4 regions of the Oceanobacillus sp. FSL K6-0251 genome follow, and region 1 is predicted to be linked to each of the others. Evidence: riboswitches for the same ligand, from Rfam matches in the RefSeq annotation. Region 1 holds a riboswitch; each other region holds the start of a gene.
What was found. A riboswitch is a leader RNA that binds a small molecule or an ion and turns the genes downstream of it on or off. The one in region 1 is predicted to bind thiamine pyrophosphate.

Region 1 (7,862 bases):
GGAAATTATGACAACAGGGATGAATGCAATTGAAAGAGTAGTAATAGAAAAAATGCGTTTATTTGGTTCTTCCAATAAAGCATAAGTCCATATTATCAGAACAACTGTCGCTTCACATAGACAGTTACAGACTTGGAGGAATGACAATGACAAAAGTAGTTGTAGGCATCATTGGCGCTGGACGTATCGGACAGCTGCATGCTAAAAATATTCTGCTATCCGATAAATACCAGTTAAAAGCAATTTCTGATGTATACACCGATCACTTGAAGGATATCGATTATTTAAAGGCTGTTCCTGTTATCACACAGAATGCAGATGATATTCTTAATGACCCAGAAATCGATGCTGTTTTTATCTGCTCAAGCACGGATACCCATATTGATTTTATTACAAAAGCAGCAAAGAATAACAAGCATATTTTCTGCGAAAAGCCAATCAGCTTTGATATTGAAAAAACAAAAGAAACCTTGGAAGTGATTAAAGAAACAGGCGTCAAATTCCAAGTAGGTTTTAACCGCCGTTTCGATACACATTTCAGAAAAGCACATGATGTTGTCCGCAATGGTGATATTGGTACACCGCATGTTATTAAAATCACTTCCCGTGATCCGGAAGCTCCGCCAGAAGAATATGTAAAACGCTCCGGCGGCCTATTTATCGATATGGCGATCCATGATTTCGATATGATTCGTTACTTATCCGGTCAAGATGTGAAAAACATTACCGTAAAAGCGTCTTCTCTGGTAGATGATCGTTTTTCACGCAATGATGATGTAGATACAGCCATTATCACCCTCACCTTTGCAGATGATTCTCTGGGAGTAATTGATAACAGCCGCCAAGCATTATACGGCTATGACCAGCGTATCGAAGTATTCGGCAATAACGGCATGGTCCAGGTAGAAAATCAGAAGCCGACCAATGTAAAAGTAAGCACAAATGCTGCGGTTACCGAGGACAAGCCAATGTATTTCTTCCTTGAGCGTTATAATGAAGGATACATCGCGGAAATCCATGATTTTGCCCAATCTATTTTAGAAGATAAACCCGTCGTGGCAAAATTCGAGGACGGGCTACAGGCTGAGCTGTTAGCAAAAGCTGCGAAACTTTCCTGGAAAGAGAATCGTACGGTTGAATTGAGTGAGCTTCGTTAATATGAGATGACTTTAACTTTTAAATTGGAGCTGTCGCAAAATGCATGATACGCATTTTGCGACAGCTCCTTTTGAGATTCGCTATCTTATTTTTGGCGGTAAAAAGAAAATTGTTCGTTTTTTTGACGTACTTAAATAAGCTTCGCCTTTTAATAATTTTTAAGCTGTCTTTAATGGGTGATAATAAAGATCCAGGCGATTAGCTTGGATTTTCTTATATATTTTATTGAAATTATAACCAAATGCTAGAATCAAAAGCTCATTTTGTACATTGCCTGTTCCTCTCGTACGAAACTTCTTCAGTTGATAATCTTCTTTCAGTATGCCGAATGTTCCTTCCACCTGAATGGGAACGATTCATACGGTACAGCTTGCCTGCTTCTGTTAGAATATTTTCTTGTGCTGTTTCTCGGTAAGCCAGAAATTCCTTAGCTACATGCAGTTGACAATTCCCTTTCGCTTTCGTACATTTTTCTTTAAGCGGACAATCGGAACAGTCTTCACATTCGTAGACCGTTACTTGAGATTCGTAGCCTGTCTGTGAAGTTCGTGTATAGTTTCTAATGACTTGTAACTTCCGATCATTGGCACAGGTGTAGGGTATCTGTATTTTTGTCGTAAGCCATGTTTTCCCGATGTTTGATATCCTTTTTTGAAAGAAGCTTTTTTCTTGCGTTCATGATTTTGCAGCTTGGTATAGCCCGTCTGCTTTTGCTTCTTTAAATAGACATAATTTTCTTCGCTTTCATATCCAGAATCCGCAACAATATGACGATACGTGAAAGGGAGGTTTTCCTTTAAATATTGAAGCATCGGAATCAACGTAGCTGTGTCGTTACGATCGGAAAAGACATCTATTCCCACGATAAATTCTGCGTCTACAGCGGCTTGGACATTGTAAGCTGGTCGAATGATCAGGAGCTGCATATCCTTGAAGAAGCCAGCGAAAATTGATATTTTCATCGTTCCAATAAAAAGAAAAACACCGAAACCATAAAAAACTGCACGGAAAAAGCGTTGATCATCGTCGGCATAATGGGCTAATTAGGAGATTCGTCAAAAAAAGGACACACAATGAACGTATATTCTAATACCGTACATTACGCAGTTCGAAAATTGACTGAAAATACCTTTTCGCAGAATTTTTTGATGAGGTAATCTAGGCAACCTTATCAAGAAATTCCATTCCAGCCCTATATAATGACTTCATATAAAGTATTACATTTCCTATTGCCATTTAGGATATTATTATTCAATATTGATAAATATATCATCGATGTTTGGAATTTCTTTAATTACTCCATATTCCTTTAACCATTTTGCTGTTTCTTCCCATGAAGCTTTTTCTTGTGATCCAAAACCTTGCTCTGATTCCATTTTTGGTAAGAGAATAGACAAGCTTTCTGTTTCTATTTCTTTTTCTAAGGGAAAGTTTCCTTCATCCTGGTGATCAAGCAGGATTTGCAGTGCCTCTTCTTCATTTTCAATCATGAAATCATATCCTTTTCGTGCAGCCCGCCAAAATGCTTCAATATTTTTCTGTTCCTCTTCCCATGTCTCGTCACTGGTAACAGCGACAATTTCATAAAAGTGAGGAACCCCGTAATCTACTGGATTAATAAAATCAATATCATAGCCTTCACTGCGCAGAACTGGCACTTCATGGTTTACATACATACCACTTACAGCATCAACCTGCTCAGAAATAAGAGAAGAACCCAATTCAAATTCCACATTCAGCATATCTACTTTTTCATAATTTCCACCGTCATGTTCAACAATTGTTTGAACAATTGCTTCATTAACAGGAATTCCAGGATACCCTACCTGCTTCCCTTCTAAATCTTTCGGAGAATTTACCGGATCATCGGAACGGTAAACAATGTGATTTAATGGCTCCCGAACAATAGCAGCCACGGATTTAACAGGGATATTTTCATTTGCTCTTGCTGCAATCACATCAGGCTGGTAATATAATCCCATCGTCACATTGCCTGAAGCTGCAAGTGACAGCGGATCTGTCGGATTTGCTGGAAATTGAATATCAACATCGATTCCCTCTTCTTCAAAATACCCTTTCTCTTCTGCTACGTATAGATAACTATGTACAGCATTCGGGTACCAATCAAGCATAATAGAAACGGTATTTGTTTCTTTTACGTTTTTATTATCCTCTGCTATAGATTCTTCCTTTTCATTTCCACAAGCACTTAAACTAATAAAGATTATTAGAATACCAACTATTATTGATAATTTTTTCATATTAAGATCTTCTCCATTTCAATATATATTTTTCTAATAAAACAACAGTAATAAACAATAAAATTCCAATCAAAGAAAGAAGGACAATCGGAGCAAATACACCCGCTCCATTAAACTGTGTCATCATCCGACGACTAAAATACCCTAAACCAGCTTGTGCACCCAGCCACTCTCCAATTGCCGCTCCAATCACGCTCATTGGCACCGCTACTTTTAGCCCTGAAAAAAAAGAAGGCAGTGCGGATGGGACTTCTAATTTGAAAAAAAGAGCTCTTTTAGATGCACCTAATGTTTGAAATAATTCTTTCAGCTCTTTACTTGTTGATCGAAAACCATCGAAAGTACTGACGGTAATTGGAAAAAAGGTAATGATAATTGTAACGATAACTTTACTCCAGATGGAATAACCGAACCAAAGTACAAAAATGGGCGCCAATGCAATAATAGGAATAGTTTGTGATGCAATTAAAATAGGATAAATCGCTTGTTGTAATGTTTTAGATAGATTCATGCTTATTGCTAAAGCAACTCCCAGTACCAATGAAATCCCAAGACCAATGATAATAACAGCAAGCGTCATAGGAAGATGATGCAACAAGAGCTCTGTTTTTAATTCCCATAGCTTCTTCACGATTTCGGTTGGCGCTGGCAAAATAAATGATGTAGCGACAAACCCCGCTCCCGCTTCCCATATAAGCAAAAAGATTGTGATTAAAATAATAGAATAAAGATAATTTTTCATGCATTACACCCTCATCCGAAACTGATCTAGTAAATCATTTTTTAGCTCCGTCACTTCCTCTTTATCTAAATCGTATTGTCGTCTTGGACGTTCTAAAGGTACTTTAATTTCTTTTAATGTTGTAAATGGGGTATCCGTAATGACGAAAATGCGGTCAGACAAAAATAATGCTTCTGAAATATCATGTGTTATAAACAAAATAGTAGATTGCTGTTGTTCCCACTGTTCTAATAACCATTCCTGCATATATAACCTGGTCATTGCATCTAAGGCTGAAAAAGGTTCGTCCAACAACAACACATTAGATCCGGATAACGTGGCTCTTAAAAAGGAAACCCGTTGCCGCATCCCCCCAGATAATTCATGAGGGTATTTATTCTCGTATCCTTTTAACCCAAAGGCCTCCAGCAAGTTTTGAACAGTTCTTCTATCGAGATGATTTTCCTTTTGCAGTTCCAATGGAAGAGCTGCATTTTGTTGAACAGTCCGCCATGGCATCAATAAATCCTGTTGAGGCATATAACCAACTTTTCCAGAACGATTGGTTACTGGATCCTCGTTTAAATAGATAGTTCCGCTTTTCAGTTCCTCCAATCCGACAATTAGACGGAAAATTGTCGACTTGCCGGACCCACTTGCACCGATAATGCTTACAAATTCACCATCCGCAATAGAAAGATTCATATTTTTTAATATAGGAATTTTCCCTGCATCATTTTTGTAATAGAAATTTACGTTTTGAAACTGAAGAGCTATTTTTTTATTTTGTTCTCTCATCCTTCGTTCTCTACCTTCTTTCTAACAAAAAGTGTATTATTATGTCTTAAAAGCAATCATCAACTAATTAAATATGCAAACCTCCTTCCAAATAAAAATACCCCAGACATGAAGCCCAGGGTACATACATTTCCTTATGATAGAAATTACTTTGCATGTTCCCTACGCTGGTCTCAACCAGATCAGGTTCTAAGGGTCTATATCTTACGGATAGTATCTCAACCAGCAACACTGGTCCCCCTACATTCTTATTAAATTGGTATCTCTTTTATTGAATTTATGACATAAGCATTAAAAAACCCATTCAACGAATACAGATGAATGGGAAATGAATACATAACTAGATTATTATCTACTTAAGTAAGTCATCACTTCCCTACGTTAGTCTTAACTAAATCAGGTTATAAGAGTCAAGTTTCCTTTCTCAGCGATAAAAATCGCTCCCCTAGTGATTATAGAAATATGAAATTTTTGATTCTATAAATGAACTTGTATGATTGAAAAATACGTTAAGATTCACAATGTTATTTTCATCAGCCACATCTATAGAGAACTGTAGGAAAAATAACTTAAAGTAGAATCTATTTAAACATATAAAATTATAATATGCAAATTATTCTAATTTATCTTTTAAAATCATGAGATTTGTTTGTATATAAAAAAAGATATATCCGCCTATTTTAATATGTTTTCAGGTGAAATTTGGTGAAATAATATAGGATATACAACGGTATAATAAAATAAAAAGAATAACTTTTACTGAGATACTCCTGTTATATGAGGATAGGAGCATCTATTATTTCTAAAGGTATTTTATAATAAATAAAACAGATTAAAAAGAACAGCTCAGCTTGGCTTACATAGCTGTCCTCTTGTAAACGGGACTCTTGTTACTGGAGAAGTGATATTATTTGGAAATCCTGAAGACAACCTTTTAGAACGAATAAATCCTATAGCTGCAATTAAATTCAATTATTGAGAAACCTAAAAAGTGACTTCCATGGATGCAAAGAAGTCACTTTTTATACGAATTGATTTCCCCTCAATTATTTCCTTTATATGTCCGATAGAAAATTACTGTAACTTTATCATTTATTACAGCAATCATTAACCAGCCAGCTTCTGCTTCCTCTCCTCCTCTTTTTCCTTTCTCCGTACTTCTCTAAATTTATTTGTTTCAGATACAATCACGCCGGATAATAAACAGAGCGCAATCAAGTTGGGCACTGCCATTAATCCATTGAATATATCCGCAAGATCCCATACTAACTGCACAGATTGAACCGCACCAAACAGGATAACCAGACAGAAAATGATTTTATAATAGATTGTATTTCGATCTCCAAAAATATAACCGAAGCATTTCTCCCCATAATAGGACCAGCCCAGAATAGTGGAATAAGCAAAGAAAATAAGGCCGAATACAACAATATAATTACCTAATCCAGGCAAGAAAAAGTCAAAAGCTTCTCCTGTAATGACAGGTGCTGCATCTGCTCCAAATTGCAAATGCAGCCCGCTCATCACCACAACAAGTCCGGTAATCGTACAAACCACGATCGTATCCAGAAATGTTCCTGTCATCGATACTAACGCCTGCCGCCCTGGATAATCCGTCTTCGCTGCCGCTGCCGCAATTGGCGCTGAACCAAGACCCGCTTCATTGGAGAACACCCCGCGGGCAATCCCGTATCGAATCGCTAAACCGATAGCTCCCCCGCCGACAGCTTCCGGATTAAATGCAGCCTCAAAAATAACTGCAAACGCCGCAGGAACTTCCGTAATATTTAAAATAACAATAATCAGTCCGCCAGCTATATAAAACAAAGCCAGAAATGGGACAAAGATAGCAGTTACTCTTCCAATGCCTCTCACTCCGCCAAGCAAAACTAATGCAGTGAGCGCCATCAAGATGATTCCCGTAACCCATGGGTTAATATTAAAAGTAGCTTGTAAGGAACCGGCAACAGTATTCGATTGCGTCATATTTCCAATTCCAAAGGATGCTAAAAAGCCAAACAGCGCAAACAAAACAGCTAACCATTTCCAGCCCAATCCCTTTTCAATATAATACATTGGACCGCCTGATATTTCCCCTTTATGATTGACGGTACGGTATTTAACAGCTAAGATAGCTTCACCATATTTTGTGGCCATCCCAAAAAATGCCGCCAGCCACATCCAAAATAGCGCACCAACACCGCCAAGGAGCACAGCTGAAGCAACTCCAGTCATATTACCAATTCCCAGTGTCGCCGCCATAGCAATCATCAATGATTGGAAATGAGAAATATCTCCTTTTTCGTTTTTGTCTTTATTTTTACTTTTAGAGAATGTTAATTTAAGCGCATAAGGTAAATCTCTTACTTGTAAAAATCCCAGACGCAATGTTAAAAATATTCCCGTTCCTACAATCAGTACGAGCGTAATCGGCCCCCAGACGATACCATTAACCGTATCCACTATTGCCTGTATGCTTTCCACTTCCACATCTCCCCCTTTTCAATTGTCTGTTTTTTCACAAAAATACAATTACAGTAATTGTATTTATTTTACATGAATATCATCTAAAAATCTATGAGAAAATGAAGAAGTGTAAAGTAATTTGACACGGTGTGATAAATTACTGTAAAAAGCGTATAAAGCTGGGCCGGGTGGCCTTATTCATACGCTTTATTACAATTACATTGGAAAGCTTGAACTTATTTATTAAACCCAAGCTCTTCTAAAAATGCGACACTTTTTTTCACATCGGCTAAACTGCTGCCTGCATTTCGAGGATCACGCTCCTGCTCGATCGTGATAAACCCTTCATATTTTAATTTTACAGCTAATAACTCATATATTTCTTTATAATCAATAACACCTTCACCTATAGGACACATTACATTTTCCGCACAGGCATCAAAAAAACGGATTTTTTT
Region 2 (7,862 bases), 200 kb from region 1:
AAAAGAAACATTGTTTAATGCTTGCTTTTTACCAAAAATCTTCTCTAAAGATATCACTTCAATCATATTCTCCATCCCTGAAACCTCCTGTATCAGTTAAGTTGCCTGTGACTACAGAATAGCTTCTTTTCAACAATGGTGCAGTATATTTTCGACGAATGGAGTATATATCACATTGAATTATGCTTATTCTACCCCCAATAATTCTTTCAGCTCGTTCAACTTTGATTTCGATAATGGAACCTCAGAGCTTTTTTTATCTACAAGAGATAAGCTGTAGCTGTTTCTCGTCCATGTAATTACTTCTCTTATTTTTTGAAGATTCACAATATAAGAACGGTGACAGCGAAAGAATCCTTGATGAGACAAGCGCTGTTCCAATTCTTTTAAGGTAAAACCTGTAGGAAACCCCTCTCCGCGAGTATACAGATAGGATTGTCCTTCCTGACTTTCGATGTAATCAATCTCCTGCGGATCAAATAAAATAATCTTATCCTCTACTTTTGCGGAGATTTTATTTAACTGGAAAGTTTGCTTTATTTGAACCGCTTCTTCTGCTGTTTCTTTAACATTTGTTTCTGTGGAGGTTAAACGTTCTTTCTCCTCTGTTTCCACGTCCATTTGCTGTATCCCTTGCTCATTTAGACGATAGACCGTATCCGAAATGGTCACAGCACTCTCCGTACTTGTCGTTAAAATCAATACCGCTTTTTGCTGTTTCTGCAGCAATTCGACAAATTGATGGAGGACCCGTTTCGTTTCTAAATCTACATTGACCTCAGGCTCTTCGAAGATAACCACTTCCGCCTCCTGCATTAATATTCTGCCAAACTGAACACGACGCTTTTCAGAACGATTGAGCTGATGCATCTTCCATTTCGCTTTTTCCTCCAGTTGGATTTGCAATAGTACTTCCTTTATGGAAGTCTTGCTTTGATATAAAGAGCCGATAAATTTCAAATATTCCTGTACCTTCAATCTTTCATAAATGCCCTCTTCATACCAGCAAATCCCTAAAGAAGAAACGTATTTCTGCTTATCCTCCTGTAATGTCTGTTGCTTGATTTGAATCGATCCATTCCGCACATTTTCTTTTCCGATAATCATCTGCAGCAACACCGCACGTATATTAACAGTGGATTGAATTGCCTTTATTTCTCCAGGTTTTACTTCTATATCTATTTTCGGAAATAAGGTCTGGTCTCCCTGACGATATTCCATTCCGTTTATGCTTAACATGTTTCATTCCTCTTTCTATTGATAACATCCTTTATATGAGCTTGCAGTCTAATGATTATTTCATGACAAACCGTTGAATCTTTGATACAGTAGACTCAAAGATAATAATGAAAAGCAACTACTAGGGGAGCCCAACATCGCGGGCTGAGAGGGAAGCATGCTTACTTTCCGACTCTTACAAACCTGATCTGGCTAATACCAGCGTAGGGAAGTAGTCAATCAACATATGATTACTCTCAGTATACCAAATCAGGCTTCTCGATAAAGCCTGATTTTTTATTTTTACAAAGTAGTTACCTTTTCATTTCCCTTAAATTAGAAGGAGATGATTGGATTGAAAAATCGCACACGCCTGTTAACAATGATGGCTGTACTTGTTGCTATCGGAACGATTGGATCACAATTGCTCTGGTTTCCTGCCGGAGTTGCCAGAGCCTATCCTGTTCAACACGCTATCAATGTTATTGCCGGGATTATGCTCGGGCCGGGTCCGGCAGTTATTGTCGCATTGATGATTAGCCTGCTCCGAAACCTTTTAGGACTGGGAACCTTGGTTGCTTTTCCTGGAGCAATGATTGGAGCTTTTGCTGCTGGGGTATTGTATAAGAAAACGCAGAAATATCCAATGGCAGCTCTTGGAGAAATTATTGGCACCGGAATTATCGGCTCTTTCTTTGCAGTTCCGATAGCCAATCTGCTTATGGGAAGCTCTGCGGGAGCATTTGCCTTTATCCCGGCATTTGTTGTAAGCAGTGTCTCTGGTGCATTGATTGGCTGGCTGTTAGTCAGCCGTCTCCCGGCACAGCAGTTTTCTTTAACAAAATAATTTACTTTATTCTATCCAAGGAGGATTTTTATTATGAGTCAGGTTCGTTGTGCATTAACTATTGCCGGTACAGACCCTAGCGGTGGCGCCGGTATTCAAGCAGATTTAAAAACATTTCAGGAGTTAAAAACCTATGGCATGTCCGTGATCACTTCCGTTGTAGCTCAAAATACGACAGGGGTCCGCTCTGTAGAGCATATGCCTCTTTCCATGATTGAGGACCAGCTGGATGCAGTGATAGAAGATATGCCCATCCATGCTGTGAAAACAGGAATGATTGCAAGTAAGCAGATGATGGAATTAATCGTAAAAAAATTGGAGAAGGTTGATGCACCTTATGTCATGGACCCAGTGATGGTGGCTACCAGCGGGGACTCATTGATTGATGAAGAGGGCCGCAGCTTTTTACGGCAATACCTTCTTCCATTAACAACGGTTGCAACACCGAATATTCCGGAGGCAGAATTCCTGACTGGACGATCCATTACAACTGAAGATGATATGAAAGGCGCAGCCGAATACCTTGTTCATGAATATGGTGTAGATGCAGCCTTAATAAAAGGCGGCCATTTAAAAGGACAAGCAATCGATTTTCTTTATGACGGGAAAAAAATGCATAGCTATGCTGCAGAACGCATTGATACGAAGAATACGCACGGAACAGGCTGTACCTATGCCGCTGCGATTGCTGCTTATTTGGGGAAAGGCTGTCCGCTTCCGGAAGCAGTAAAAAAAGCAAAAGCATTTGTGACTGCTTCCATTTCGAAATCCTTTGACCTTGGAAAAGGGAACGGCCCGACAAATCATTGGGCTATCCGGGAAACCACAGAAAGGAAGATTACGCATGAATCCTGATATTATTCAGCAAGCCAGAAACAACACACCGCTTATTCATCATTTAACCAACCAGGTCGTCATGAACTTTAATGCAAATGGACTGCTGGCTTTTGGGGGCAGTCCTGTCATGGCAAAGGAAATACGGGAAGCTACAGATATGGCCAAGGCCTCCGATGCACTTGTCTTGAACATCGGCACCATTTTAGAAAGCGAAGCCGATGCAATGATTACTGCAGGCAAAGCCGCTAATGAAAAAGGAATTCCTGTTGTTCTGGATCCCGTTGGCGTGGCTGCGAGCTCTTTTCGAAAAGACATGGTCGAAAAGATTCTACAAGAGGTACGTCCAACAGTTATCAAAGGAAATGCAGGTGAGATTGCTTCCTTGGTCGATGCAAACATCCAATCACGCGGAGTAGATTCTGTCGGCGAAGGAAATGTAGATGAAATTGCAGAGCAAGCAGGCAGAAAATATGATACTGCAATTGTGATAACTGGAAAAACAGACGTTATCCATGCTGATCAAAAACTAATTTATAATCAAACAGGGCATCCGCTTCTTTCTAATATTACTGGTTCCGGGTGCTTATTAGGGTCTATTGCTGCCGCGTGCCTGACGACTTCTTACACCGTCTCAGAGCAGCTCAGCTCCGCACTAAGCTTTTACGGACTGGCGGCTGAACATGCAGCAAAACTGCCGCATGTACATGGTCCGGGAACTTTTTTACCAAGCTTTATTGATGCCTTATCCTTTACACCGAAGCAGTTAAATGGAGGATTGGAAGATGATTTTTAATCGAGAGCTATTAAGAAAATATTTTATTATGGGAAGTCAAAACTGTCATAGAGACCCTAACGCTGTTTTAGAAGAAGCGCTTGCTGCCGGTATTACCGCATTTCAATTTCGTGAAAAAGGGACTGGATCATTGAGCGGAGAGAAAAAGCTTCAGCTTGGCAGGGAGCTTAGAGAACGTTGCCGCGCACATGATGTTCCATTCTTTATTAATGACGATATTGAGCTTGCGGAGGAATTGGAGGTGGATGGGATACATGTCGGACAGGATGATATGCCTGTCAAAGAAGTTCGCACCAGGTTTTCAGATAAAATCATTGGCTTATCCATCTCCACACAGGAGGAACTGGATCGGAGTCCGCTTGAGCTGGTGGATTATATTGGTGTCGGTCCTATTTTTACAACGTCTACAAAAGAGGATTCAAAACAAACGGTCGGACTGGAGTGGATTCATACCATCCGCGCTCAATTTCCAGATATACCAATCGTGGCAATTGGAGGCATTCAGACAGAAAATGCCCCTTCTGCCATAGAAGCAGGTGCTGACGGTGTTTCCTTTATTACTGCTGTTACAGAGGCCGATGATATTAAGGAAGCTGCAGATAAGTTATAACGGGCACCCTCCATTTTTATTATCTGCTAATGGCGCCCATTCTGCCTATAATGAAGCGCAAATAACGCAGATACCTCATATGCTATTAGGGAACATCAGCCTAATAGAGGAGGAAAATTATGAATCATTTTCAACCACAGCATCCAAACGGGCAGGAAAACAGACAAAATAACCTGCCCGGACAGATGTTAAATAATTATTTTCAGCCAGCGCCGCAGCATGACTATTCCAATGGAGCTTTTACCGGCAGACCGGACGGAAAATCTGGCGGAGAGGGCGGCTATCAGGCAGAACCGTATTCTGCTAATTCTATGCCGCCTCAATACGATCATCAGCAGCCTGCTAATCCTATGGCGGCTCCATATGAACAGCAGCAGCCTGCGAACCATATGGTGCCTCCATATGAGCAGGAGCATCATTCATCGCCGGAGCGAATCGGCGGCTTTTTTCCTGGTGCACCAAATGGAAATGGAGCAAATTTCCCTGAGGGGATGATGGAACAAATGATAGATATGTTCCCTGAACCTCCAAATAACAATGGGAATGGAGGGGCCTTTCCTAATTGGCCGCCAGCTCCATCCTTCCCAAATTTCCCTGAGAACGGAGGAAATGAAGGACCTCAAGGGCAGCAGCCTGCACCGGCAGGAATGGGCGGGATGAACAGCCAGCCTCCGATGGGTCCGCCGCCTAATTTTGTGCCGCAAAAACAACAGGTGCAGACATTCGCAGTCGACCCTGGCGGTATCAGACATTGCATGTTCCGCTTCACCTATATTTGGCCAAATCATGGCAGAGGATTTTGGGCCTTCCCGACGTTCTTAGGAAGAAACTCGATTGCCGGATTTCGCTGGAACGGGTTCCGCTGGGTTTACTTTGGGATGGACTTAAATAGCATTGAATCCTTCCAATGTATGTAAGGATGATAACATCCGTATATAATGAAAAAAATGGACAGCAGAAGAGCATTGCCTTCGCTGTCCATTTTTTTCATTTCTTTATTTATATTTTTTATCTTCTTTTTTACGCATTTCACGCTGCCAGATCAGCCCTTGCTCCAGCGCCATTTTCTTTGCAATTTTCGGCGCGTTCCAAAGAGGCGGCAGTATCAGTAACGATACCGGCACAGCAGATATAACAATCGAGTTTTGAATCGATGTAATACTGTCTTCCCCAATGGAAAGAATAGCTGCTGTAAATGCTCCAAAAAGCACAGCCCAGCATACCCGTAACCAGCGCTTCGGATTATCATGGCCCGATAGTGTAGCTGCAACGGTATAAGACATGGTATCGGCTGTTGTAGCAACAAATACAATCGATACCAGCAAGAATGCAACGCCCATTACGGTGCCAAGCGGAAGCTGATCGGTAATTGCCATCACAGCTGCCGGCATACCGCCCTCTGCTAATGCAGTAGAAACAGAACCTTCATCCTGCATTTCAAAGAAAATACCTGTTCCGCCAACAATGGAGAACCAGAAATTCGTTACAAGCGGGGCTGCCACTGATACTGCAATAACCAGCTCCCGAATCGTTCTTCCTCTGGAAATCCGGCTGATAAAGACAATAAGCATTGGCGCATAGCCAATAAACCATGCCCAGAAAAAGAGTGTCCAGCCTGACAGCCATTCGCCGTCTCCTCGGTAGAACATCATCTCGAACATATTTTGAATATGCACACCCGTTCCGCCGACAAATCCATCAATTATAAATGCAGTAGGTCCAATAATAAGAACAATAACGCCAAGAAGAATGGTAAATTGGACATTCCAGTTACTTAAATGATAAATTCCTCTATCTACTCCAGTCGCTGCCGAAATTGCTGCTACCGCAACCAGAGCGACCACTACTACAATGCTCATTGTCAATGTGTTCGGAACATCAAATAAATGATTTAAACCATAAGAAATCTGCAGCCCCAAGAACCCGAGCGGGCCCAATGTTCCTGCTGCTGTTGCAATAATAGATACGACATCTGCAGCCGTACCGATAACACTTTTTTCAAAAATCTTCTCTCCAAAAATAGGATATAATAATCCACGCGGCTTTAATGGATAGCCTTTTTGATAATGGACATACATCATAACGATAACAGCTAAGGTACCAAGAATTGCCCATGCAAGGAATCCCCAATGCATAAATGCTTGAGCAAATGCCCCTTCAATAAAGTTAAATTGTCCTCCGCCAAAAAGCGGCGGGGTATCCATATAATGATACATTGGCTCGGCAGCTGCCCAGAAGACACCGCCTGCAGCCAGCAAGGTAACTAATATCATACTAACCCAGCCAAAATAGCTGTATTTAGGTTTATCCTGTTTTCCTAATCTTACTTTTCCATACTTTGATATCGCCAATCCTAAACCGATAGCGAAATTAAGGAATAAGAGTATTTGCCAATAAGCTCCAAACCAATCAGCAGACAAATTAAATAGGGTATTTACTGCATTATCCACCATATCACTGTTGATCAGCGACAGGATAATAAATACTACTAAAAATCCTCCACTGATATAAAAAACTGGCCAATCTAAACCTTTTCCTTTTCCTGACTTCACATTTTACCTCCTGTTTTGTGTAAGCGCCTATCCTTACATTTATATATCATGGATAGACCTGGGGATAAAAGCAGCTTTTCCGTAAAATCCTTGACACGCTTTTATCCTCTCACGTGTTTTATTAGCACATATCTTTCTATTATAGTTACGTGCTGCCTACAACACAACCCGCATTTTAAAGACCTATTCAGCGAATTACTTTGAATATAGAAGTATTTCCCTTATTAAACATTATTAAACCCTTCTCAGTCCCCAAAATAAAAAAATCTCGCGGAATATAGCGAGATTCTCTTCTGATAATTTTTATTTATTTTTTCAAGTCTTACGAATTAATAATTTTATCAACGGTTTCTTCCACTTCATCTCTGGACATTTTTTCTTTCCCGGTTTTCAGAGCATTTAGTGTTTTATGCGCAAGTGCCAGTGGAATACGGCAGAAAAGCAGGATATTTTTCGTAGTAATTTGCGTCATATATTGATCTGCTTTTTGCAAATTCGCTTCAGCGTAAGCAAACATTTCTTTTTTGGACCAGTCATCCGGAAAGAATCCGACTCCTCGTTCTGCGTCCTCGTCCACATTCCGTAATATATTCACAGCTTGTAATCCACGACCGTAGCCAATAGCCAAGTCACGATCTGTTTCGGTCCCATCATACCAATTCCATATATCAGACAGCATTACGCCGACAAGACCGGCTACATAATATGTATATTCATCTAAATCTTCTTTTGTCTGTACATTCCATTCTTTCCTTGTCCACTTGGCCATCCCCTCTGCCATTTCACTGGTTGAATCTTTTACTTTCTGCTCGATATCATCGGGGCAAAAATCAATCCAGTCCGGCAGGCGCAATGTCACCTCTGGAAGTTCCTTTTCATGAGGAGCTACCAACTGCTCATAAGCTCCACGCGGAAACACAGGTTCCTTCAACAAACGGCTTGTCTCCATTAATAAGTGCTGCTTTACTTCTGCATCCATTTCCTCGTGATCTTCTATCTCATCCA
Region 3 (7,862 bases), 1.7 Mb from region 1:
TCTAGTCCCTATACTTAATAGGTCCACACTTTAGCTTGAAGTTCTTGTACTCCAAATTCCAATGCATCGTCTAAGTCTTCCTTATAAATATCCAGATGGCCATTTGTAATAGCACTACCCCTGTCTTCGCACACGTAAGTTTCATCCTGCTCCGGGATATGTATTTTCGTGCCAAAAGGAAGCGATTGCGGACATGCAATGGTCCTTCCTTCTTCTACTTCCTCACCAGATGCTGTGATACCATAGGCTGGATCACCAGGTTCTTTACCAGTAGATTCTGGACCAGCTGTATAAGCTGTCACTGTAAAAGAGGCTCCGTTTTGATCTGGTATTGTTACTGTTTGCCCAGCTTCAATATATGCAGCATCCGATATGGATGGATTTGCTGCAATAAGCGCATTGACATCTACTTGATAGTTTTGTGCGATACGATAGACATTATCTCCCGGTTGCACTTCATGCTGCTGCTCAGCTGCTGCCGCCCCAGTAAAGAGCACGAATCCAGCCAAAGCAAGAAAAATTGAAAAAATATACTTGATAATAACACCTTCCTCTCCAATATGATAGTAACTATCTACCCCACTTCTTAGCTTATAAACTCAAATTCTATCTATTTAATCTAATTGTAATAAAAATGAAAAAATAGAAATATATTTTATTCTATTGATTATTTTCCATAGATGAGCATGCTGGTGAAGTTCTTGCGTAAAAACATCCAATCAATGAATTACTTTTTCGCATAACGAAGTGATAAAAACGATAAATAATTCACAACTCTCGAATTATTTATCGCAGGCTAATAACAGTATCATACGCTTTTAGTGCGTAATTTATAGTTGTATGGTAATCTGTTAAATTATTCTTCCCTCCGTCTTATCTTCCTCTTTTAATTTTAAAATAATGAAGGCAATGATTTTATCCCATTTTCCTTCTTGTCCAATTATATTCTATGTATAAGCGTACTAAGTAATCTGTCGTTGGAAAAAGAAATTGCGTGTTTATTATGTAAGCCTATGGCACCTTCCAAAAAACAGCCTGTAAAAAAGAGAAGGAATCTCTATCAAGTCTCTAATATGTTGGATGGGGGGTAACACAATGAGTCATCTGATTTATTCACAGAACAATTTGATAGAGAAACCTTATTCCTTATTGATAATGATAATCATTATCACTTTAATTGTCAATACATAATTACAATATTATTTAATTTAGGGAATGGAATCATTCCATTTAAGAGGTGCCTTACCCGTTCACGACGATTAAATCAAATGATGCCGGCGGGCACAAAACGGAGAAATAGTAGTCCTCTGCAGGATCCCATTGCTTATGCCAAGCCTCATCCGCATGCCCCTCTCTTACATTATGCCGATAACGGCGAACCTCTGGTAATACATCCACTAGAATCTTCAAATCAACAACATCAGAAAATTCGGGCAGCGAGCTATAAATTCCATCAAGAATAATGACCTTTGAGGGCTCTTTCGTTATGGAGGATGAGGCCAGACCGCTTTCAGCTGAAAAAGAAAAAGGATGATATTGAACGCTTTCCCCCGCTATAAGCGGTAACAATGCTTCTTTATGCAGACGTTGCCAGTCAATACATCTGGGACATTTCCATTCCGATGTAGAAGTATTCCATTTCTCGTCTGTAATCGTCGCGTCGAAAAACGCATCACACTGAATAACAGTTGCTCCTACGTGTGAAGCAACCTCAGCAGCCAGCGTAGATTTTCCTGCACCGCTCCCCCCGTCCAAAGCCACCACTAAGGGGCTGATTCGTCCTTTCAGGTATCCATTTATAGCGGATACGATTTGCTCGGAAGCTTTTCTTGTTACTTGAGTGTTTTTCACGATTATCCCTTCTCCGTGTCAGACACAAGATTAAATTCACTATCTACAAGTATTCATTTCTTTGGAATAAATGCTTATTAAACTAAATTTCCGGCTTTCGGCTTGTTTGCTTCTTGCCATTACGAAAATTGTATCACAAGTAAATTAGCTGCATCGTGTTTTTAACAAAATTGCGTAGTTGGTATAATAAATACTTTTCCCTTCCAGTCCAAAAAAAGAACCCTCAGATAAATGAGAGTTCTTTAACATGGAACGAATAAACCGAACCCATTAAGAAATTGGAAGCCGTTCTGTTTCTTCTTAACGACTGTTCACTTTTTTACTTTCTGAAAGCCAGCCTTCAAGATTGTAGGACATTTCCCAGAAATGGAGTTCGTATTCTTTTGCGATAATAAATTGTTCTTTTACCTTCTCTTTTTCCTTATCATTCATATCTTCAACTAAAGTGTTTAGTAAATTAATCATTTCGGTAGTTGAATCTTGAAACCAGTCACTCGCATACATTTTAATCCAGTTACGATAAATTTCCGGCTCTGGAGTGGCATTTTCATTCACTTTTCCGATGTCCGCATATAACCAATAGCATGGCAGTATGGCAGCCACAGTATGTGCTAGATTTCCAGACAGGCTTGCTCGATACAAATGCGAAGTATAGGCATACGCAGTTGGCGCTGGTTTGAAGTTATCTAAATCTGCTTGTGTAATATTTAAAATCTCAGCGTGCTCATTATGCACGGTCAGTTCAGCCTCTGCTGTAAAGCGCGCTTTATCAGCTAAAAGAGCAGTCAGCTTAAAATCTTCGGCCTGGGATGCTGCAATCGCGTGGATCTTACCGTAATGTTTTAAATAGTAAATATCTTGTAAAATATAATACTTAAATGTTTCTAGCGGCAAATCTCCTTTCACGATTCCTTGCACAAATGGGTGATGTAAACTTTGCTCCCAGCTTTCCTTCGTTGCAGCACGTAATTCATCCGTAAATTTCATAAAAAAAATCCTCCTTTAATCTTTTTTCTAAAGACTCGTAGAAGGAAGCATCTGCATACAAAAACATACACACGAAAAAATAGCGCATGGTTGTCTGCTTATTCTACTTCCCTCCGCTGGCCTTAACCAGATCAGGTTCTAAGGGTGCTAAATATACATTTATCTCAGCCGTTACGGCGCCCCTAGCAGAAAATTGAAATGTATTCGATTGTCTATTATGGTAGCAGAACAAATTGTTAAGTCAAGTCTTTTTTGTTTATAAGAAAATCAGCAAAGAAATAATCAAATCTATTAAAAAAATAGGTTTCCAAGAAGCTTAAAAAACTAGTGTGTTTCACTCGTTATCATGGATAAATCATTATCTTAATGCTAGTATCCTTCTGATTTACGGCGGTTTCTACAGCCTCTTTGATATTATCTAAACGATACTTATGGGTAATTACATCCTCGAGACCAAGGTCCTGACTGCCAATTGCCTGTATTGCTGTCGGATAACTGTTTGCATAGCGAAAAACACCGTGAATGTCGTATTCTGAATCGACGATATGGGTAATATCTACAGGTATTTCTGAGGATGCAGGTAATCCAACTAATACAATCCTTCCTCCGCGTTTCGTAATCGTCAGTGCATCCTGAACCGCCCGGCCATTACCTGAAGTTTCAACGGCGATATCCAAACCACTGCCAGCTGTTGCCTTTTCTATCTCCTCATGAATATTATCTTGTGTTGGATCAAATACCTTTGTCGCGCCAAATTTCTTCGCTAATTCTCTGCGATATGGTACCACATCCGAGCAATAGATTTCGTTCACTCCGAATATTTTCGCTGCCTTGATCGCTAACAGCCCAATAGGTCCTAAACCGGTTATCAGCATTTTATCATTGGGATGAACTTTTCCGCGCTGCATCGCATGAATGCCAACAGAAAGCGGTTCAATTAAAGCCCCTTCTTCATAGCTCATTTGATCCGGTATTTTAAAGGCGAAATCACTGCGAATCGTGACATATTCAGACCAAGCTCCGTCAACTGGCGGAGTTGCCATAAATTGTACTTCCGGGCAGAGATTGTATCGGCCTGATTTACAATATTCACAAGTTCCGCATACCACACCCGGCTCGACAGCTACACGGTCGCCTGCCGCAAGATTCTCAACCTGACTGCCAGCTTTAACAATATCTCCTGCTAATTCATGCCCTAAAATGAGTTGTTCTTCTACGACATAACGCCCGATTTTTCCGTGTTCGTAGTAGTGCACATCAGAGCCGCATACACCGATACACTGCACTTTGATTAATACTTCATTTTCCTTTGGTTCTGGTATATTTATTTCCTTAACCTCAATATCCAATGGCTTATTCAGAACTGCTGCCTTCATCTTTTTCATTCCGCTACACCTCTTTGATATGTATTGTTTTGCCAAGCGTATAAATACGTCATCCTATACTATTTTGGAAAAATAGAGAGCTATAATTTTTTAAGAACATATTCTTCATTGTAACATGCGTGTTGATATACGATAAATAAACGTGCGATCTTTCTCTTTTTATAGAATACAATGTGCTATAAGCTCTTCCTCTATTTTCTTAGAACAGCTTCTCAATGTAAGGCATTCCATTTCCTCCAAAATTAAAACACTATCTTTGTTCGAGATAGTGTCAATAAGAAGATGGCATGTATCATTTAAATTCATATTTTCTGCCTTATTATTTCGTATACAAGTGAGAAAGCAGCTTTCTGTTTTTTTCATGAAATTTTGAGTTGTGAGAAGAGACATAAATCTCATTATAGGCATCCGGCTTCATATACAGCTTTGCTTGATTCACTGTATTCGCTGCATCATTGTACGCGCCGGCAATTAAGTGCACCTTTCCATCGAATGAAAGAATATCACCGGCAGCATATAAACCAGCTATGTTCGTTTCAGCTTTTCCGGATCCTTTTACGAAAAAGTCCTGTTCAAGTTCTACTTTCAACGGACTTTCTTTAATAAATTTCAGCTCTCTGTCAAATCCATGATTAATGATTAAATCGTCCACTTCAAAACGAACTTTTTCCCCGGTTTTTTGGTTTTTCGTCAAGATTTCTTTGACATGATGACCTTCTTCGTCTGCAAGCAATTTTTCTATTTTTGTATTTTTATAGATATGGACAGAGGAGGCTTCCAGATGAGCGATATGCGCTTCCATTGCTTTGAATTCCTCCCCTCGATAAACCAATGATACCTGTTCCGCAATGGGCTCTAATTCGGTAGCCCAGTCAATGGCCGTATCTCCTCCGCCGGAAACAATCACTTTCTTATCTTTAAACCTGTCAAGGCTCTGTACTGTGTAATGAAGATTGCTTACCTCGAAACGGTCCGCTCCCTCTATATCCAATTTAATTGGTTCCAGAATACCTCCGCCAGTTGCCAAAATAACCGTTCGGCTAACGTATTTATGTCCTGTATTGGTTGTCACCACAAAACAATCTTCCATATTCTTTTCAAGTTTTTCCACTTTTTCATTTAAAATAACTTCCGGGTTAAATGTACGTGCCTGCGCTTCCATTTGCTCTATCAATTGAGCGCCGGTAATCGGTGTTAGTCCTCCTATATCCCAAATCATTTTTTCAGGATAGATATGAACCTTCCCTCCGAGGTTTGGTTTAAATTCGATAATGCGGGCAGATAGATCGCGCATCCCGCAATAAAAGGCCGCATACAATCCAGCCGGGCCACCGCCTATAATGGTTACATCTTTGCATTCTGTCATCGTCTAACAACCTTCCATAAGTTAAATTTTCTGTATTCTTTTTCTAATATTCGTGAGGATTCACACCAGATCGATAAAAAACACACGCTAAAATATTGGATAATATCTAGAATGATGCGCAAATTGGGAGATGAAAAATGTCTTCAATTACTTCAATTCGCGAACGCCTTAGTTGGACCTGGGACTGCGTTTACTCGTCCCATCAAAACCGCTAGATAAAGAAATCCTACTATTTAATGATAATGATAATCATTATCATTATAAATGTCAATGTGTCTTTTTTTATTTCTATCTTTTCGTTCCTGATTAAGCTACTTAAAAAAACCGGTAAAAGTCATCTCATACACAGCAAAAAAGTCTTGTACCTAAAGGATTCTGCCGGTGCAGCTCTCTTTTTTAGTACAAGACTTCAAATTTCTTTCTATGAAAACAGCTATACTAATAAACCTCAAACTCATATTCATCGGATACGCTTATTGCATTGCAGAATATTAACATAAGATTTCAACCTTCTCTGTTGACTTTCGGTATTTCCTTTGTTTCACTCGCTTCTTCATCACTTATGATGCCTTCTGCTGATTTTTTAAATGAAGTCAGTGTTTTCCCTAAGGCAGAACCAATTTCAGGCAGTTTTTGGGGACCAAAAATGATCAAAGCCAGAATAATAATCAGAATCAAGCCTGGGATACCGATATTGGAAAGCCCCATCCTGTTCCCTCCTCTTTTATTCTATCATTAAACATGCTGGCTGTTTTTACTCACTTGGACCAATTGGCCTCCCTCATCGAGAAATTTAATAATCCCTTCCGCAGCCCGATATGCCAGTGCCCCTACCGTGCCAGTCGGGTTGTAGCCGCCATTATGGGCGAAAGCAGAAGCACCGACAACAAATAGATTATCGACCTCCCACATTTGTGAATAGTTATTTACTGCAGAGGTTTCTGGGTCAGCACCCATAATGACACCGCCCGTATTATGGGTTGTCTGGTATGGGACGATATCATAATGTTCGCTGATTTCTCTGACGTCCACGTGATCGGCACCCATTTCTTTTAGAATCTCTCCGGCTTTTTCCGAAAGATAGCGATGTAAGTTCCGGTCCTGCTCTGTAAAATCGTACGTTAACTTCAATAAAGGATTACCATATGCATCTTTATAGTTTTCATCCAAGCTTAAATAATTGTTGCGATGCGGCATGGAAGCTCCTTGTGCACCAACAGAAAGAGATCGATTAAAATAATGCAGTGACTGCTCTTTAAAATCCTTACCCCATGATGGCGTGCCCTTAGGAACTGGATTGCTTTCAATTGGCCGGCGTCCTGTTTGTGTAATTGATATGGAACCGCCATGAATGAAATCTAAAGCTTTATGATCGAAATTATCTCCATTGTAATCATCTACGGTAGCCCCAAGCGAGCCTGCTCCCATAAAAGTGTTAAACTTCTCGTTTTCAAAGAAGCCCGTTGCGCCACCCCCGATTTGATAGCAATAATTCTTCCCGATGACGCCTTTTCCAGTTTCCGGATTATAAGGCTTGCCAATTTCTGATTGAAGCAGTAAACGCGTATTGTTTAATACATAGCTTGTCAAAATGACCACATCTGCAGGTTGTTCAAACTCCTCTCCCGTTTGCACATCGACATAACGGACACCGGTTGCCTTCCCATTATTATGAAGTACCTCGACCACGTTGGAGTCAGGCCGCAATTCAAAGTTTCCTGTTTTTTTTGCAGTAGGGAGAACGGTGATATTCGGGCTTGACTTTGCTCCGTACTCACAACCAAATCTCTCACAGAAACCGCAATACTGACAAGCATTGATTGTTTCCCCATCCGGATTTTCATATGCCTCCGATAAATTTGCGGACGCCATCTGGATAGGATGAAGATTTAAATTCTTAGCAGCTTTTTTAAAGCGATCCAAGATGGGAGTGCTTTTCATTGGGCCTGTCGGATAATCGTTCTTCCGAGGAGCTCCCATTGGATTCTCTTCTCCGCTGATGCCAGTAGTTTGTTCAAATTTATAAAAATAAGGCTCTAGCTCATCATAAGTGATGCCCCAGTCCTGTAATGTATAATCGTCGCTCAGCTTGTCCTTTCCATATTTTTTATCTGTTTCCGATTTGATTTCCAAGTCATATGGCAAAAAACGCCACGTATGTCCATTCCAATGATCTCCAGCACCGCCGACACCTTCTCCCAGAAGAAATGAACCTAATTGTCTCATGGGCAGTGCATGTTCATCCCGTTTATTCCGAAATGTGATGGTTTCTT
Region 4 (7,862 bases), 330 kb from region 1:
ATTGGCCCCATTCCAGCAACTCCTTTTCAAAATGGGCTGGAAGAAACATTACTATCTTTAATAGGCAATAAAAATTAATGTTATAAAGTTAACAGGGGTAACAAAAGCTAATGGTGATAAAGTAAGATAATGAAGTAAATAATGGGGTCAATGTAAAGTTAAAGAGGCAAAGATATGAAAGTTCTCTACCATATACAAAGCAATTGACCCTTACAGTCTTTACAATGTTTGTTTTGTATATGGTATAAACCATTCATGCGTCACATATCATGCGATGCATTATTTTTTTGTCTGGAATGATTTTTATTCTTCACTTTATGAGAACCTGCCAATGGTTCGCCATAAGGCTGCTTTGGACTTTGCGGCAAATTAGGTTGTTCCTGCTGTTTTGGTCCTTTTCGGTTTTTCGTCATTTATATTCAACCTCCGTCGTGTAGTTATTGTGCTTTTGTATTTACAAACGTATTTTCATCCTCGATTAAGCCGCATGCTCCGCACTGTATTCTTCTCTCAGGCCCATTATAGGCGATGTGAAATACTTCCAGCGGCTCCTGCGTGTAATCATTTAATACTTCTCCTGTGCTGGCATCTAATTTGACCGGATTCGCTACTTGTTCAATGACATTGAAACGCGACCGGTTTGTTTTACATCTGGGACATTGATATGGCTGGCTCATCTAGAGCACCCCCGATTACTTTATTGTTATTTAAGGTATCTTATTGGTATTTTCTCTGATTTCTATGAAATTATACGGGTATTTTCATCTGTTGATTCATTTCCTATTTTTTAATCGTTTATCTAATGATTTAAATAATGTGTTGACAAAATAAAAAGTACATCATATAATTTATATTTAATTAAAAATAAATGAATTAATTATAGTTTGATTAAATATAAATTCAGAAAGAAGGGTGATGATAGGTAACTAAATGAAACACAGTTGGAAGCAGAATGGTCTCAAAAAGCGGTTATTTTTTCACTAAGTATAAAAAAGCTGAAATGAGGCATAAAAAGAACAGTTAGATATTGGGATGCAGCGCTCCAATAAAGGAGATGGTTCTGGCGAAGAAAAAGAGAGCTATTTTAAAGAGGTGTAAGAAATGGGATTTTTAAATAAATTATTTGGAAAATCAAATGAATCAAAGGAGATAGAAACGATGACAAAAACAAAAGTAGCAGTTATTTTTTATAGTATGGGCGGTACGAACTACCAAATGGCAAAATGGGCAGCAGAAGCGGCGGAAGCAAATGGCGCAGAAGTAAGAGTATTGAAAGTGCAGGAATTAGCTCCAGAATCTGCTATTGAAGGAAATCCGGCATGGAAAGCAACCGTAGAAGCAACCAAGGATGTTCCTGTTGCATCTTCAGAAGATATTGAATGGGCAGATGCACTTATCTTCAGCACGCCAACGCGTTTTGGTAATGTGCCTTCTCAAATGAAGCAATTCTTAGATATCCAAGGCGGACTTTGGGCTAGCGGAAAAACAGTGAACAAAGTAGTCAGTGCGATGTCTTCTGCACAGAATCCGCATGGCGGTCAGGAAGCGACGATCCTGTCGTTGTACACGAGCATGATGCACTGGGGAGCTATCATTGTACCTCCAGGCTACTCGGATGAATCTGTATTTGCAGCTGGCGGAAATCCTTATGGTACAAGTGTCACTGTTGATCAAGACGGAAAAATGGTGGAAGATGTGGAAGCGACAGTTAAGCATCAGGCACAACGTACAGTGACAGCTGCTGAATGGGTTAAAAAAGGAAATCAATAATTCATGCTATTAGAAAAGATGGCACCTTTCATTTGGAATGGTGCTGTCTTTTTTTGTATATCCGGAAAGCAGTGAGACGTTGCTTCATGAATTAGGAGAATAGTAAGTTTTTAAAAACATAGAGAAAACAAGTATAATGGCTTTATACCGCATTTAAATTCCTCCTAATAATTAAAAGGCAAAGAAAAACAATGTGAAAATAACTGATTACTCGCAAATTGCTGATAAATATGAGAGCAATACATATCGATTAGATGAAATGCAATTTGATAAGGATTTAAAGGAGTATCAATATAGATACCCTAAACCAATGTATCACGTGTTAGATTTAGCATGCGGGACAGGTATTTATCTTAATACTCAAATAAACCTGTTTTGATAGTCGAAACATGAGCTGGTACGGGCTTGATGCTTCAGAGGATATGTTGAAAAAGGCGAAGAACAAATTAAAAAATGTCTCACTCGTGCATGGTTTAGCTGAAGATATGCCCTACGAGAATGAAAAGTTTGATTATATCTCCAATAATTATGCTTTTCATCATTTTTTAAAGAAGGAAGCAGCGCTTGATGAAATATATCGTGTCTTGAAGAAAAACGGTGTATACAAGCTGCATAATATTGCTATCCATGATATGAGAAAATGGTGGGTATATCATTATTTTCCAACAGCATATGAAGAGGACGTAAAAAGGTTTTGGGAAAAGGAAGTTATTTTTGATGAGCTTTCAATAAGAGGGTTTAACACAGAACTGCAGATGACATATCGATTAGAAAAAATCAGGGTGTCGGATTATCTGGGGTATGCAGAGAATAGAGACATATCCATATTAACGTTGATTGATGATCAGGATTACCAAGAAGGGTTAGAGAAAATGAGATATGATGTGAAGCGTAATCCTAAAAAAACCATCGTCACTGATTTTGCAGAGATGTTTTGTATTTCGACAAAGGGGTAGTGTTTTAGAAAGAAAAAATCGTCTTTTTGGAAAGGGAAACAGAGGAGGAATTTAATGAGTGAAGAAGTAAAAGCAGCCGGCTGGGATGCAATTGATAATGCAATGGAAGCAATTTATGGGAAGCAGGAACCGAAGCATTATGGAACAGTGATCTCTTATTCGCTGGGCGGACCGGATCCATTAGATGGAATCAGCGCTTATCAATCAGAAACGCCAGGCTTGCACTGGCATATAGTTACATATGGATTTTCAGAGATTTACGAAAAAGAAACCGATAATCCAGAAGTAAGCGGTTTTGGGTTTGAATTAACGTTCAGATTGAAAAAAGAAGAAGGGGAAGAGGAACCGCCAGCCTGGGCGCTTAATCTGCTTCAGAATTTGGGAAGATATGTTTTTAACAGCGGTAATGTTTTTAAAAATGGAGACTATATGGATGCAAATGGTCCTATCTGTTTGGAATCAGATACGGCATTAACTGCATTGGCATTTATTACGGATTCTGAGCTTGGTACAATAGAAACAGAAAATGGTCAAGTGCAATTTCTGCAGATGGTTGGTATCACAAATGATGAGCTCGAAGCAATGCAGACGTGGAATACACGAGGTGTTCTCTCTGCCAGTTCCCCATATATGCCCGCGTTTATTACCGATTTAAAAAGAGATTCTTTACTAAATCATGCAGATGTCTCCCAAAAAGTTGATGAAGGAAGAGAACGGGAAGGATCCAATACAGGATTTCTATTTAACGATAATTTATCGTGGACTCCAGAAAAAAAGGGCTTATTCAGAAAAAAACCAGCAATGCTGACTCTGGGGGCAAAACAAACCGAAACCATAAGTAAAGTGCTGCGAGGGCGTCTCTTGAAAGGAAAGGCTCTGACATTGGCAGGTCCTGATATTGTCATTGCTATAGAGCCCGGGGAAAAGTCAGAATATGCAATGGAGAAGGATAAGGTGCGTCTAATTTTAGATGAGCAGAGTACAATCGAGTTGAGTGATAAGCTGATTCCTAAAGAAGGTGTGGCGGAACTATTCTCGTTTGAACAGCTGGCTGTAAAAATTGTTAAAACATACATCAAAGATAATGAAGGAAATGTTGTTCAGGTAATTGGGTAAGAGAACTCATTTGAAAGTAAAATAACATTTCCTTGATAAATCGCTAAACACTTTTGAAAGAATATCTTTGAAAATAAAAAATTATATGTTATTCTTTATTTGTAATCTGAAAATTAAATAAGCAACACTAGGGGAGCCTTTGGCTGAGACGAATACTCGGACCCTTTGAACCTGATCTGGTTAACACTAGCGTAGGGAAGTGGCAGGAACATGACGATATATCATTCGAACAATGAATTTGTATATAATCAAGACCACTTATCCCTCAGCTGGATAAGTGGTCTTTTTCGTTCTTCTGCCAATCCTGAAACAAGAAAATGGAAGAAAGGGGAGAAGAAGATGGACAGGCATCTGCACTTGATCAGTGATGGCAGTTTTTCCGAGCAGCATTTGCAAATAGTGAAGCGGATTCAGGCTGAGATTGATTATTTGCATATCAGAGAGAAGAACAAGACAGCGAAGGACATTCTGGAAATCATCGGTGCATTAGAAAATATCGGATTGCCATTAGAGAAAATAATAGTGAATGACAGAGTAGATATTGCTGTGATAAAGCAGTGCGCAGGTATTCAGCTGGCGTTTCACAGTCCTTCCATTCCACTTGTAAAAGAAAGCTTCCCTGAATTGAAGGCAGGAAAGTCTGTTCATTCTTTAGCTGAGGCAGAGCAGGCGCAGCAGGAGGGAGCTGATTATGTGCTGTATGGCCATATTTATTCCAGCAAGTCCAAAGCCAATCAGCAGCCCAGAGGATTAACGGAACTACAGGAAATGACTAACGCGCTGTCTGTGCCGGTATATGCTATTGGCGGGATTACTCCTGAGCGGGCGAAAGAAGTAACTGCCGCAGGAGCAGGCGGCATCGCGGTCATGTCTGGTATTTGGCAGGCAGAGGATCCGGTCCAAACTGTCAGAGCTTACCGGCAAGCGTTGAATATATGAAAAGGAGGGAGAAGATGAATAAACAGTTTGATCAAATTATTGTAGGCGGCGGAGTTATTGGCTGCTCTATTGCTTATCAGCTGGCCAAAAGAGGCAATCGGGTGCTGGTCATTGAAAGGAATCAAATCGGCTGCGAGGCTTCCAGTGCCGCAGCAGGTATGTTAGGCGCTCAAGGAGAGTTTACAGAAGACAGTCCGCTTTTTCGGTTTGCACATGAGAGCAGAGCGCTATTCAAAAATTTATCCGAGGAACTGAAGGAAGCGTCAGGAGTAGATATTCAATATATTCATAAAGGAATCATGAAGCTTGCTTTTCATCAGCAGCAATACAGCAAGCTGCAAAGCGTCGCGTCCTTCCAGCGGGAAGCGGGGAACCCTGCGTATTTACTGTCAGTAGAAGAAGCGAAAAAAATGGAGCCAAGCCTGACGGAGAATCTTCGTGCTGTCCTGTATTTGCCGGATGATGGTCAGGTTTCCGCCCGTCATCTGACCAAAGCCTTCTCTCTGGCTGCATCTCATTATGGTGCGGTGTTGCATGAGCAGGAAAGCGTTAATGAGCTGTTGATAGAAAATGAAACGGTTTATGGTGTCCGGACAACAGAGGCAATCTATGAAGCGGTCCAGGTTATTGTTGCAACAGGAGCTTTCGGAGATGAATTGCTGCCTGCAGATTATGCTGCGATTCCGGTGAAGGGCGAATGTCTGCTGTTAGAACTGGACCAGAAGCTATTTCAATCAACACTTTGGATGGATGGCTGTTACCTTGTTCCGAAGCAGGGAAAAAAGGTGATTGTTGGAGCCTCCTCCATACCAGGAAAAATGGATAAGCATGTCCATGCCGCAAGCGTCCAGAGACTGCTGTCACGAGCGCAGAAAATGGTTCCGGAGCTGGCAGAGGCGAGGATAAGAAAAATGTGGGCAGGCATCAGACCATCTACAGCTGACGAACTGCCATACTTGGGCGAGATTCCGGGAATCCCAGGCCTATATGCGGCAAAGGGACATTATCGAAATGGCATCTTACTATCGCCTATCACGGGAATTTATATGGCAGATTTAATAGAAAATAAGCCGGTTTCCCCGCTTTATTATGATTGCTTTCATGCGGACCGTCAAAATAAAAAATTGGAAAAGGCAGGTGAATCAACATGAAAATCACAGTGAATGGCAACGGATTAGAAGTGCAGGAAGAGGTAAAGCATGTCAAAGGCTTAATCGACTTTCTGGGATTGGAAGATAAACCTTTGATTATCGAGCATAATCAGCAGATATTACAGAAGGAAGAGCATGAAAAAGCGGTGTTGGAAAATGGAGACAAGGTAGAAATCGTTCATTTTGTTGGAGGAGGTTAAGCAAATGCTTACAGTTGGAAACTATCAATTTAAATCACGTTTATTCTTAGGGACAGGTAAATATCCGGATTTTGATATTCAAAAACAGGCGGTAGATAAATCAGAGACAGAGGTACTCACTTTTTCTGTCAGAAGGATGAATATTTATGATCCTTCCCTGCCCAATTTTTTAGAAAAAATCGATGTGGACCGCTATACGTTTTTACCAAATACAGCAGGGGCAAAGGATGCGAAGGAAGCGGTGCGAATTGCTAAATTAGCGGCCGCTTCAGGACGATGTGATATGGTCAAGGTGGAAATCATTGGCTGTGATAAAACGTTGCTGCCTGATCCGGTAGAGACATTGAAAGCAACAGAAGAACTGGTGGCAGAAGGTTTTACAGTGCTTCCTTACACCTCAGATGATGTGGTATTAGCAAAAAAACTGGAGGAAGCAGGAGCCCACGCCGTGATGCCTGGAGCTTCTCCCATTGGAAGCGGGCAAGGAATCATCAATCCATTAAATCTTTCTTTTATTATCGAGCAGTCAAAAGTGCCTGTCATTGTCGACGCAGGGATTGGATCGCCTGCTGATGCAGCGTATGCCATGGAATTGGGCGCAGAAGGTGTTTTACTGAATACAGCTGTTTCCGGAGCACATGACCCTGTAAAAATGGCAGAGGCAATGAAATATGCAATAGAAGCAGGGAGACTGGGGTATGAAGCGGGAAGGATTGCGATGAAAGATTATGCTGTAGCCAGCAGCCCGGAGGAAGGGATCAGCGTTGGAAACTAATCGTTATCATCGTCAGATATTATTTGCGCCAATCGGCGAGTCTGGCCAGGAGAAGCTGAGCCAAAGCCATGTGCTGATTATCGGTGCAGGCGCTCTGGGGTCGAGCAGTGCGGAAGCTTTGACGCGTGCGGGCATTGGCCACATAACATTAATAGACCGGGATTATGTAGAAGAAAGTAATCTGCAGCGGCAGCAGCTGTTTAGTGAAAGGGATATGGAACAGAAAATGCCCAAGGCAATTGCTGCCAGACAACGGCTTTCTGAAGTGAATAGTCATGTCAAAATAGATGCGATTGTTGGAGATGCTGAGGTGGATATATTGCGGAAAATAGTGCCTGAAGCAGATCTTATCATCGACGCGACGGATAATTTTGAGACAAGACTTTTGCTGAATGATATGGCGCAAAAGTATCAGAAACCATGGATTTATGGAGCGATTGTAGCAAGCTATGGAGTTACTTTCACGGTGGTTCCTAAAAAAACTCCCTGTCTACAATGCTTGCAGGAATACATTCCAGTTAATGGCGCTACCTGTGACAGCGTCGGCGTTATTCAGCCGGTTGTGCAAAAGGTGGTCTCCCAGCAGATAACAGAAGCGTTAAAGCTATTGACGGGTAACGAAGCGGCTTTATCAGGAAAAATCATTTCCTTTGATCTTTGGAACAATGAGCATGTGGAAATAGAGGTAGCTTCCTTACGCAAAGCGGATTGTCCATCATGCTCAGAGAAAAGAAGCTATCCAAACCTTGCTTACGATTCTCATTTGAAAACCGCTGTGTTATGCGGCAGAAATACCGTCCAGCTCCGTCCGCAGCGTAAACAAACAGATTTGAATGAAGTAGCCAAAGAGCTGCAGAAGAATAACCAGATCAAGCTGTTTCAAAATCCTTATCTGCTTTCGTTTGAAGTGGACTCCTTCCGTATTGTGCTGTTTCAGGACGGGAGAGCATTGGTT

Region 2: linked by a shared signal. The riboswitch ahead of thiW (energy coupling factor transporter S component ThiW) and the one ahead of MKY45_RS03565 (ABC transporter ATP-binding protein) in region 1 are both predicted to bind thiamine pyrophosphate.
Region 3: linked by a shared signal. The riboswitch ahead of tenA (thiaminase II) and the one ahead of MKY45_RS03565 (ABC transporter ATP-binding protein) in region 1 are both predicted to bind thiamine pyrophosphate.
Region 4: linked by a shared signal. The riboswitch ahead of MKY45_RS02030 (thiamine phosphate synthase) and the one ahead of MKY45_RS03565 (ABC transporter ATP-binding protein) in region 1 are both predicted to bind thiamine pyrophosphate.

What each region holds. Positions count from the first base shown of each region.
Region 1 is NZ_JBBORS010000001.1:701,703-709,564, reverse strand. Features, by position in the region: gene fba (class II fructose-1,6-bisphosphate aldolase) at 1-85, shown strand, start outside; gene iolG (inositol 2-dehydrogenase) at 147-1,157, shown strand; gene MKY45_RS23235 (transposase) at 1,317-1,499, opposite strand; gene MKY45_RS23230 (transposase) at 1,417-1,722, opposite strand; gene MKY45_RS03580 (transposase) at 1,674-2,120, opposite strand; gene MKY45_RS03575 (ABC transporter substrate-binding protein) at 2,406-3,419, opposite strand; gene MKY45_RS03570 (ABC transporter permease) at 3,421-4,161, opposite strand; gene MKY45_RS03565 (ABC transporter ATP-binding protein) at 4,165-4,938, opposite strand; TPP riboswitch at 5,081-5,190, opposite strand; TPP riboswitch at 5,295-5,395, opposite strand; gene MKY45_RS03560 (alanine/glycine:cation symporter family protein) at 6,046-7,413, opposite strand; gene MKY45_RS03555 (sugar phosphate isomerase/epimerase family protein) at 7,641-7,862, opposite strand, start outside.
Region 2 is NZ_JBBORS010000001.1:897,563-905,424, reverse strand. Features, by position in the region: gene MKY45_RS04545 (ABC transporter ATP-binding protein) at 1-75, opposite strand, end outside; gene MKY45_RS04540 (LytTR family transcriptional regulator DNA-binding domain-containing protein) at 187-1,239, opposite strand; TPP riboswitch at 1,353-1,466, shown strand; gene thiW (energy coupling factor transporter S component ThiW) at 1,601-2,065, shown strand; gene thiD (bifunctional hydroxymethylpyrimidine kinase/phosphomethylpyrimidine kinase) at 2,099-2,920, shown strand; gene thiM (hydroxyethylthiazole kinase) at 2,910-3,695, shown strand; gene thiE (thiamine phosphate synthase) at 3,685-4,305, shown strand; gene MKY45_RS04515 (hypothetical protein) at 4,425-5,222, shown strand; gene MKY45_RS04510 (BCCT family transporter) at 5,301-6,857, opposite strand; gene MKY45_RS04505 (squalene/phytoene synthase family protein) at 7,180-7,862, opposite strand, start outside.
Region 3 is NZ_JBBORS010000001.1:2,374,690-2,382,551, reverse strand. Features, by position in the region: gene MKY45_RS12000 (LysM peptidoglycan-binding domain-containing protein) at 15-497, opposite strand; gene MKY45_RS11995 (uridine kinase family protein) at 1,243-1,851, opposite strand; gene tenA (thiaminase II) at 2,152-2,838, opposite strand; TPP riboswitch at 2,930-3,032, opposite strand; gene MKY45_RS11985 (NAD(P)-dependent alcohol dehydrogenase) at 3,183-4,223, opposite strand; gene MKY45_RS11980 (NAD(P)/FAD-dependent oxidoreductase) at 4,543-5,589, opposite strand; gene MKY45_RS11975 (twin-arginine translocase TatA/TatE family subunit) at 6,094-6,297, opposite strand; gene MKY45_RS11970 (GMC family oxidoreductase) at 6,325-7,862, opposite strand, start outside.
Region 4 is NZ_JBBORS010000001.1:370,397-378,258, forward strand. Features, by position in the region: gene MKY45_RS02000 (SDR family oxidoreductase) at 1-78, shown strand, start outside; gene MKY45_RS02005 (small acid-soluble spore protein P) at 261-413, opposite strand; gene MKY45_RS02010 (hypothetical protein) at 438-677, opposite strand; gene wrbA (NAD(P)H:quinone oxidoreductase type IV) at 1,159-1,770, shown strand; gene MKY45_RS02020 (class I SAM-dependent methyltransferase) at 2,160-2,726, shown strand; gene MKY45_RS02025 (suppressor of fused domain protein) at 2,781-3,842, shown strand; TPP riboswitch at 3,962-4,057, shown strand; gene MKY45_RS02030 (thiamine phosphate synthase) at 4,053-4,781, shown strand; gene thiO (glycine oxidase ThiO) at 4,796-5,932, shown strand; gene thiS (sulfur carrier protein ThiS) at 5,929-6,132, shown strand; gene MKY45_RS02045 (thiazole synthase) at 6,137-6,907, shown strand; gene MKY45_RS02050 (ThiF family adenylyltransferase) at 6,897-7,862, shown strand, end outside.